DNA from 3 places in the uncultured Acetobacterium sp. genome. Region 2 is predicted to be linked to each of the others. Evidence: predicted binding sites of a transcription regulator. Region 2 holds the regulator's gene; each other region holds the start of a gene.
The links. The regulator HrcA, encoded in region 2, represses chaperone genes, less so after heat shock. The targets are predictions, from matches to a motif close to TGTTAGCACTCNNNNNNNNNGAGTGCTAACA.
Positions count from the first base shown of each region.

Region 1: groES (co-chaperone GroES) is a predicted target of HrcA. The motif match lies at 1,766-1,796, and genes of this name have one in related genera.
Region 3: QZ998_RS01210 (Hsp20 family protein) is a predicted target of HrcA. The motif match lies at 1,709-1,739, and genes of this name have one in related genera.

Region 1 covers NZ_CAKMJU010000027.1:22,994-26,279, forward strand. The annotation lists gene groL (chaperonin GroEL) at 1-1,401, opposite strand, end outside; gene groES (co-chaperone GroES) at 1,432-1,716, opposite strand; gene tsaD (tRNA (adenosine(37)-N6)-threonylcarbamoyltransferase complex transferase subunit TsaD) at 1,966-2,979, opposite strand; gene QZ998_RS04845 (TIGR01906 family membrane protein) at 3,004-3,286, opposite strand, start outside.
Region 2 covers NZ_CAKMJU010000110.1:7,994-11,279, reverse strand. The annotation lists gene hemW (radical SAM family heme chaperone HemW) at 1-1,159, shown strand, start outside; gene hrcA (heat-inducible transcriptional repressor HrcA) at 1,308-2,342, shown strand; gene grpE (nucleotide exchange factor GrpE) at 2,351-2,941, shown strand; gene dnaK (molecular chaperone DnaK) at 3,221-3,286, shown strand, end outside.
Region 3 covers NZ_CAKMJU010000007.1:2,652-5,937, reverse strand. The annotation lists gene QZ998_RS01220 (GDSL-type esterase/lipase family protein) at 1-465, shown strand, start outside; gene QZ998_RS01215 (hypothetical protein) at 547-1,047, shown strand; gene QZ998_RS01210 (Hsp20 family protein) at 1,233-1,682, opposite strand; gene QZ998_RS01205 (DJ-1 family glyoxalase III) at 1,811-2,374, opposite strand; gene QZ998_RS01200 (nucleoside kinase) at 2,418-3,286, opposite strand, start outside.

The DNA of each region.
Region 1 (3,286 bases), on a different contig from region 2:
TTGCGAAATGATCACAGAACCTTCATGACCAGCATTTTCAGCAATTTGTCGCATTGGTTCTTCAATTGCTCGACGGATAATGTAGGCACCAGTTTTTTCGTCGCCTTCAAGGGTTTCAATTAAAGCATCAACCTTTGGAATCGCGTTGATATAAGCTGTCCCACCACCGGATACAACGCCTTCTTCAACGGCTGCGCGAGTCGCATTTAAGGCATCTTCGATACGGTATTTGATTTCTTTCAGTTCCGTTTCGGTGGCTGCACCAACCTGGATAACGGCTACGCCACCAGATAATTTAGCCAAACGTTCCTGTAATTTTTCTTTATCATATTCTGAAGAAGTTTCAGGAATCTGGGCTTTGATCTGACGAATGCGTTCTGCAACAGCGTCTTTGTTTCCGCTTCCTTCAACAATAATGGTATCTTCTTTATCAACCTTAACCTGACGGGCACGACCTAATTGTTCGATGGTAGTGGTTTTTAACTCTAAACCTAATTCATCAGAGATCACTTCACCACCGGTTAATGCCGCAATATCAGCTAACATCGCTTTACGTCGATCACCAAAGCCTGGCGCTTTTACAGCCACACAGTTAAAGGTTCCTCGTAATTTATTAACAACCAAGGTTGCCAACGCTTCGCCTTCAACGTCTTCAGCAATAATTAACAGTTTGCTGCCAGATTGCACGATTTGTTCTAAAACTGGTAAGATTTCTTGAATATTTGTAATTTTTTTGTCAGTAATTAAGATATAAGGATTTTCAAGGATAGCAACCATTTTTTCAGTATCAGTTACCATGTAAGCGGATAAGTATCCACGGTCAAACTGCATCCCTTCGGTAAACTCCAGTTCAGTACCCATTCCCTTACCTTCTTCTACAGTGATAACACCGTCATCGCCGACTTTATCCATGGCTTCGGAAATCAGTTTTCCAATTTCGGCATCAGCTGCAGAAATGGAGGCAACCTGAGCGATTGCTTCTTTGCTTTCGATTTTCTTGCTGTTTGCTTTTAATTCTTCAACAACCGCGGTAACGGCTTTTTCAATCCCTTTTTTGAGTACCATTGGGTTAGCGCCGGCAACAACGTTACGGTTACCTTCACGAACAATGGCTTGCGCCAATAAGGTTGCAGTGGTCGTTCCATCACCAGCGACGTCGTTAGTTTTGGTAGCAACTTCTTTAACCAGCTGAGCACCCATGTTTTCAAAGGCATCTTCTAGCTCTATTTCTTTGGCAATGGTTACCCCATCATTGGTGATGGTTGGTGAACCGTATGATTTAGCTAAAATAACATTTCTTCCTTTTGGTCCTAATGTCACCTTAACGGTATTTGCTAATTTATCAACACCAGTGATCAGTGATGCTCTAGCTTCTTCACGAAATTTTATATCTTTAGCCATATTATTTTCCTCCTGTTTTTCTAAATTTTATTATTCTACGATTGCTAAAATATCAGCCTGACGGATAATTAAAAACTCTTCATCGCCAATTTTTACTTCATTGCCGGAATATTTAGAATAGATAACCTCATCATCTACCTTAACGTCAAGTGGCACTTTTTTGCCATCGATAACTTCTCCCGTTCCAACTGCAACGACTTTACCCTGCTGCGGTTTTTCCTGGGCTGATCCTGGTAAAACAATTCCACCTGCAGTTTTTACTTCTTCAGCTTTAACTTTAATTACTACTTTGTCACCTAAAGGTCTTAAACTCATTTTTTCCTCCATTTGATTATATTGGGTACGCTGTACCTTTTATTTCATTTATTAGCACTCATTCTTCCTGAGTGCTAATAGTATTTTAAATGATTTGCAGGTTGATTGCAAGTTTTTTTTCCCTTTTTGAACATCTTAATTTTTTTTAAGTTTGTTTTAATTTTTAAAGATGGTAGAGAGCTCTTTATATAAATGTGTCTACGCTTTTAACGCCAGCTTTTATTATCAGCCGATATTCCCGGACTACGCTTATTGCCGGCTTCCAATTTTAAGGCCGGGGATGCCGTTGAGACTCAGGTCGCTTTCTTCCCCGTTGATATAATTATAGTAGGCCATCGAACCAATCATCGCAGCGTTGTCAGTACAGAGAATCGGATTAGGAAAGTACAAGGTCATACCCGCTTTGGCAGCTGCTTGTCCCATCATATCTCGTAACAGCGAATTGCAGGATACCCCACCAGCCATACAGATGGTCTTCATGCCAATGCTTTTAGCGCAGGCAATGGTTTTGCTGACCAACACCTCGATGACAGCCAGCTGAAAAGAGGCCGCTACATCATTGGGGTTGACTTCTTCCTCTTTCATTTTTTTGCCGTTGAGATAATTCAGCACCGCTGATTTTAAGCCACTGAAACTAAAATCATACTGGCTTTTATCCAGCATCACTCGTGGAAAAGCAATCGCAGCGGGGTTGCCATTTTTTGCTGCTGCATCAATGGCCGGGCCGCCGGGATATCCTAGACCCAAAACCCGGGAGATTTTATCAAAGGCTTCGCCAGCAGCATCATCGATGGTTCGTCCTAGCACCTTAAAGGTCTGGTAGTCTTCCACCAGAACCAGATGACTATGACCGCCGGATACCACCAGCGTTAAGAAAGGTGGTTCGAGTTCTGGATATTGCAAAAAATTAGCGGCAATATGGCCTTCAATATGGTGCACCCCAATCAGCGGTTTGCTCAAACTGTAAGCGATCGCTTTGGCCGTCGAGAGGCCAATCAGCAGTGCCCCTACCAGTCCTGGGCCATTAGTCACGGCAATCGCATCCACTTCGGCTAGCGTCAGCCCACTTTCTTCCAGGGCTTCATCGATGATATAGGGCAGTTTGGTGACATGATTGCGAGAGGCAATCTCCGGTACCACGCCACCGTATTTCTGATGAATATCAATCTGGGAATAGATCCGATTGGTCAATATTTTCCGGCCGTCTTCGACAATGGCCACAGAAGTTTCGTCACAGGATGTCTCAATGCTAAGAATTTTCATATTTACCTCGATTAAAATTACTATTTATAGTTCATGCATTTTTGTTTTATGCATTTTTTTCTTTTCTTTGTTCTTGAACAACACCAAACCTGATGCCAGTGTAGTGAGCCCCAGGGGTACCAGGATGTAGATGACCATCCGGCTGATCATCGCGAAAAAGAAGGGCTCGGGCACTATCCAGATCAGTCGGTCAGTTGATGGATCCATAATCCATAAGTCATTCGTAAAAAACAACTGATGGAACAGAATAAAGGTGTCATTAAAATTAAAAACAAAGCTTGCACCAATGACCAGAAATAACACTATA
Region 2 (3,286 bases):
TGCCAGTAATCCACAAAAAACAGTGGGAATCTATTGCCATATACCATTTTGCCTAAAAAAATGTGCTTACTGCGATTTTGCTTCCTTTTCCTGTCTGGGTGAGGAGAAAATCACAGATTATTTTAAAGCCCTATATCAAGAAATAAAAAATTTTGCCGCAGTGAATATCGATTCGGTTAGGCCGGTCGTTGACACGATTTATTTTGGCGGTGGCACCCCATCCTCGGTTGCGGCTGAACATATTGAAAAAAGCCTGTTCCTTTTAAGGGAAGTCTTTGTGATTAAAGATGAGGCTGAGATCACGATCGAAATTAATCCGGGAACCTTAACCAAAGAAAAGGCCAGTCATTACAAAAAAGCGGGGATCAACCGGATCAGTATCGGCCTACAGGCCTGGCAGGACTTTCTGCTTAAAATCCTCGGTCGGGTTCACAGTCAGTCGGACTTTATTAAATCGATGGAGATTTTAAAAAGCACCGGCTTTGAAAACATCAGCGTCGATGTGATGGTGGGATTACCGGGTCAGAAGTTATTTGATGTGATCGAGACATTGACAGCGCTAATGGCGTTTTCGCCGACCCATCTGTCCTGTTACAGCCTGATTTTAGAGCCAGGCACTCCAATGGCCAACTGGGTTGAGGCAGGACAGCTTAATCTGCCGGATGAAGATGAGGAGCGGGAAATGCATTGGGCAGTGGATGCTTTTCTAAAGGAACAGGGCTACGCGCACTATGAAATCTCCAGTTACTGTAAACCGGGCTATCAAAGCCGCCACAATCTTAAATATTGGGAGCTGGCAAGCTATCTGGGCTTTGGCCTGGGTGCCCATGGTTACTATAATGGCAGGCGTTACGGCAATACCACTAAACTCAGTCAATATATTGATCGATTAACAGCCGGAGAATCCCCGGGAAGTTTAGAGCCGCTGATGGAAGCCCAGGAAATGATGAGTGAGTGGATGTTTTTAGGTTTGCGCAAGCTGGCTGGAATTCGGGAGGCTGATTTTATCGCCCGCTTTGGTCAGAGTTATTTTGTCTCTTATGGAGAAGTAATCAAGCCGCTGATTGCCGATGGCTTGTTGCAATGGGATGGCGTGGATTTAAAGCTGACACCGCGAGGACAAGACTTTGCCAATCAGGTATTTATGGCCTTTTTATAGATGAAATCAGATCAAAAAAATATCTTAAGAAAACTTTAAAAGGTGAGTAAGCTATTATAGAAACTAGTTGACAAAGTAGGAGCAGGATGTTATATTTAATTCAGATGTTAGCACTCGATTATTGTGAGTGCTAATAACGAGGTGAATCATGGAACTTAATGCACGTAAAAAGAAAATACTCGAAGTGATCATCCGTGATTACATCAATACCGCCGAGCCGGTTGGCTCCCGTACCCTTTCAAAAAGATGTAACCTGGGCATCAGCCCGGCGACCATCCGTAATGAAATGGCCGATCTTGAGGAATTAGGTTTTCTGGTTCAACCCCATACCTCTTCGGGACGGATTCCAACCCAGCAGGCCTATCGCTATTATGTGGATGAAATCATGGAGATTCAGAAACTTGAGAAAATGATCCGAACCGATATTCATCGCGGATTTTTGGATCACAATACCGAACTGGGGCCAACGATGTCCCATACGGCGCAGGTTCTATCACAGTTAACCAATTACACTGCGGTGGTTCTGGCACCTCGGGTTACAAATTTTAATTGCAAGCATGTTCAGATTGTTTCTTTAATTAAAAACAGGGTACTTATGGTAGTAGTGACCCAGGAGGGGATGGCCAAGAATATTGAGGTAACCCTTTCCCAGGAGGTTGACGCGATTCTGGCGCTAAAGCTTTCCAACGTGATCAATGGATTCTTGAAAAACACCATTCTCAGTGACATGAGTTCGGAGCTGATTGATCAGATTCAGGAAATGTCGCCAGCTGAAAGTAAGCTGATCCATGAGATTATCCCCCACCTCAAGAAAGCCTTAATGGAGGATGACTCAGAAGTTCACTCGACTGGGCTAACGAACCTTTTTAATTATCCGGAATTTAGTGATGTCAATAAGATCAAACAACTGATCAATATTGTCCAGGAAAAACAGGTATTGTCAGAAATGATGACATCCAAGGATGGCAATCGGGTCATTCGGATCAAAATAGGCAGCGAGAATGACAATGAAAATCTTAAGGATTTTAGCATTATCACCTCCACTTATGAACTGGATGGGGAGATGATGGGTGCCTTTGGGGTTATCGGGCCGACCCGGATGAACTATGACAATGTATCGTCAGTGCTTAATTACATTCGCAATGAGTTAAATTTACATATCTCAAATTTATTAATGAAATAGGTGATTATATGATAAAAGAAGAGGGAATCAAAACAGAAGAAATCAAAACAGAGACCATCGAAGAAAATGATAAAACCCGGATAGATGAAGCCGAACCGCTAACTGACGAGGAATTAACAGATGAAATTGACGAAGCGGTATCGCCAGAAGAGGTTTTGAAAGAGATTGTAAAGGAGGATGAGGCTATCTTGAATCGACTGGTTCGACTTCAGGCTGATTTTGAAAATTTCAAAAAGCGCAGTCAAAAAGAAAAAACAGAAATGTATCAGTTTGCATCAGAAAACTTTGCGACTAAGCTGTTGCCAGTTATGGACAACTTAGAACGAGCCGAAGCCGCCTTAACCGATGCCAGCGAGGAAGCCAGGGGTTATATTGACGGATTAGATATGGTTTTTAGACAGCTCAAGGATGTCCTTAAAGAAGAAGGTCTAGAAGAAATTGTTTGTGAAGGTCCCTTCGATCCGAATCTCCACCACGGTGTGGCGGTCGGTGCGGATGACGAAAAGGAAGACCAGGATATTATTGATGTTTTCCAAAAAGGCTACAAATTTAAGGGTAAGGTGATCCGGCCAGCGATGGTTAAGGTTTGCAGCAAATAAAAACATAGTAAATTAAGTTAATAGAATAAAGCAATATAAGTTGAATAAAATATTGTCCCGTAGGGGCGATCCGTGATGACCAAGGGGTCAGACCTTCGCCCGCACACTGCACAATTGGCAGTTCAACTTGCAAAAGTTTAATTCAACGTATGTAGAAACTAGTGTAAAAAATAAAACAGTCTAAAATTGAAAATTTGCAGGTGAAATCACCGGTTCGCAATTTTCATTTTAATAATATTCACTAAATAAAATCGTAAACATTCTTAGGAGGAAATAGATATGAGCAAAGAAAAAATTATCGGGATTGACTTAGGAACGACAAACTCTTGTGTAGCCGTTTTAGAA
Region 3 (3,286 bases), on a different contig from region 2:
GCTGACCTGGCCGCCCTGGTCGCCGCCCCGGAAAATGCCGCCTTTATTTCCGCTGCTGACTTAGTTATTATCTCGATCGGCGGCAATGATTTAAGTCGCATCCAGTATCAGGATGCCCTGTCTTTAGATGTGACCTTTCAGGAAACCCTTAACCGCTATCAGGAGAGTCTCGAAGCGACGATCAGCCGTATTCGCGCGCTTAATCCTGAGACCCAAATTGCCCTAATCGGTTTATATAATCCGTATCCCGATCAAGATCCGCAAAAATCGCAAAAGCTGTTTGAATGGAATTATCAAACCCAGCTAATCGCCGCTGCCGATAATAAGACGGCCTATATCCCTACTGATGAGGCATTTAAATATCATCTCCAAACCTATCTGGCCACCGATCAGTTTCACCCCAGCAGTATCGGCTATCAGGTTATTACTGAAACCCTTGATCGCATCTTAAATGGCATTGATTAAGGAACCAATAAAACCAGGATCAGCCAACTTGACAACCGATCAGAAGTTGAGCGGTTCTAAAACGAAAGGATGGCAATGAACATGAAAAAAATAATCATCAACGATACCATGCAGCAAGGTAGTTATTATTTGAGTGAAGAAGCAGGCGCAAATTTTGATCCGGATTTTAAACCGGAGCTTTCCCCCAAAGAACTGTTGGCACTCGGCCTTTTCGGGGGCAAATACATGACCGATTGCCAGTCTGAATTTCCTGAGGATTGGTATGAACATGCCAAACTCTCGCCAGCCCGAAAAGATATTTCCCTCAATTATTATCAAGTCGATGCTTCGCAGCCCCTTAGCGTCTGGCGGGCTAATGGCTGGATCAATCCGATTGATCCGCGGGGCTGGTTTCAATGGTATTGCCGCTATTATTATGGTCGCCGCCTTCCTGACGAAGACCGCCGCCAGATCAAACGCTGGAAAGCGATGGTGCGTCATATCGGCGCGATTAAAAAGAATTGCCAACAAAGGGATCAAAACTGTCGCAAAAAACAGCGTCAGGCGCTGCTGCACTGGGCTTATGACAGTCGCAATCTTTAAACGAAAATTCGACTGGTTTAGTAACTGAAATCATAAAAAACACCCTTTTGACAGCATCATCGACAGCTACAAAAGGGTGTTCCTATTTATGATTTTATATTTTTTTAATTGCTTGAAATGATTCTAAATGCATCATCCCTTTCTGTCGCCTCATCGGCCTTTGAGGCTAATAATTATTGACCGATTTACTCAATTTCAATTTGTTTAGTCAGTTCCGGTTTTACCTGTTTCGGTACAGTGATGGTCAGAACCCCCTCGTTCAGCTTGGCTTTAATGTCGTCCGATGCGGCGTCGGCTAAAAAGATATTCCGGGTCATTGCTGAGAATTTACGCTCCCGATGAACGTAATTTCTTTCTTTTTCTTCTTTCGTTTCTTCCTTCTTGACGGTTATCTGCAGTCGTCCTTCGTCTAAAGAAAGATTAATCTCATCCTTCTGAATACCCGGGAGTTCTGCTTCAACGATATATTCTTTTTCATTATCCTGAAGATCAATTTTGAAGGTATCACCAGCTAAACTTCTTCGCATTGGCCACCCTTCTGCAAAAAAGTCGTCAAGCATATTTTGAAAATCATCAAAACCGGTATTCATCAAATCATTTCTTTTTCTGTTAAACGGAATCAGTGCTGTCATCATAAACCACTCCTTTACATCTTATATTTTGTTAGCACTCTCATCTATCGAGTGCTAACTATGGTTATTTTATACCACCTTTTCGGCCAATTGTCAATACTCCAATTGAAGCCTTTTAAGTTATTTTTAAGCTACGTGAGTTTGTCATAGAGGATATTTTTGCGCAGTGTCTCGGCCTCTTTCGCGCCGGCTAAAACCGTCACCAGTTCCAGGGCAAAATCGACTGCTTTTCCTGGACCCCGGGAGGTGATCAGGTTGCCATCCCGAACGACCGCATCTTGTAGATAAGTCGAATCAACAAGATCCGCTTCAAAACCGGGGTAAGAAGTCACTTTTTTGCCAGCGATGAGCTCGGCTTTGGCTAGAACAATCGGTCCGGCACAGATCGCCGCCACTAATTTCCCGGCGGCAGCCATGTCCTTGACAATTTTAATAACCCGAGGATCGTCTCTTAGATTCGCTGCTCCGGGCATCCCACCAGGAATAACAACCGCCGCGTAGGCGTCAAGGTTTTGCAGATCATCAATGTGGTGATCGGCTTTTACCGCGATCTGATGGCTTCCTGAAACCATCAGACTGTCGCCGATGGCCACCATATCAACCCGAATCGACTTGATTCTTCGCAAATAATCGACAACCGTTAAGGCTTCCACTTCTTCAAATCCTGCTGCTAAAAAAACAATTACATTCATCATTATTCTTCTCCCTTTAGATGGTTTTTGTGGTTTTACAATGCCATTAGTCAAAATAGATGCTGCCGCCGATGAATTCACGCAGTATTGAATTAAAAGGGACTTTCTCTGTATTCATTGGCTCACAGAAGGATAAAATATTAAGCAGCCGATCCCTTGTCTTGGCATAGGGGCTGTGATCATCAATTTTATTTAAGGATGCTTCAGCCAAAGGCCTCATGGCATTTAATTCGTAAAGAAGGCTCGAATTAAACATCACGTCCGATTCTTCCTGGAATTTAAACACGTTTTTATACTCCCCGCGGCGAACATTTTCCCACTGATCCAGGGTATCTTCGGGGTGGGTACCGCGGAACTGATCGCCTCTGACGATTCGTCTGATCAGCCGTACCTCAGAACTCGGCACTCTGTTTTCCAAGTTGAAATTTAATTGAAACAGCGAACTGAGGTAGACTTTAAACAGCATGTTCCGGTTGATACCCAAAAACAATACCGGATTCAAAGCATGGATTCCTTCGACGACCAGTATTTCATCGTGTCCAACGCGCATTCGCCTTGTTTGGTTGGAACGATGGCCGGTTTTAAAATCATAGATCGGCGTTTCAATCGTTTTTCCATTGATTAGATCGACGAGCTGCTGCTGCAAATAGGGAAGATCCAAAGCTTCCAGGCAGTCGAAATCTGGCTTGCCGTCCTCAGTAAGCGGCGTCACTTCGCGGTTCACAAAATAATCATCCATCGACAGCGTAACCGGCTTTAATCCGTTCACACTCAACTGAGTTGATAAGCGTTGCGCAAACGTCGTCTTTCCCGAAGAAGATGGCCCTGAAATCAGCAGTACCCGCAGAGACCGCTGCTGTTGTAGAATCATCACGGCAATATCAGATATCTCCTTTTCATGCAGGGCTTCAGCCA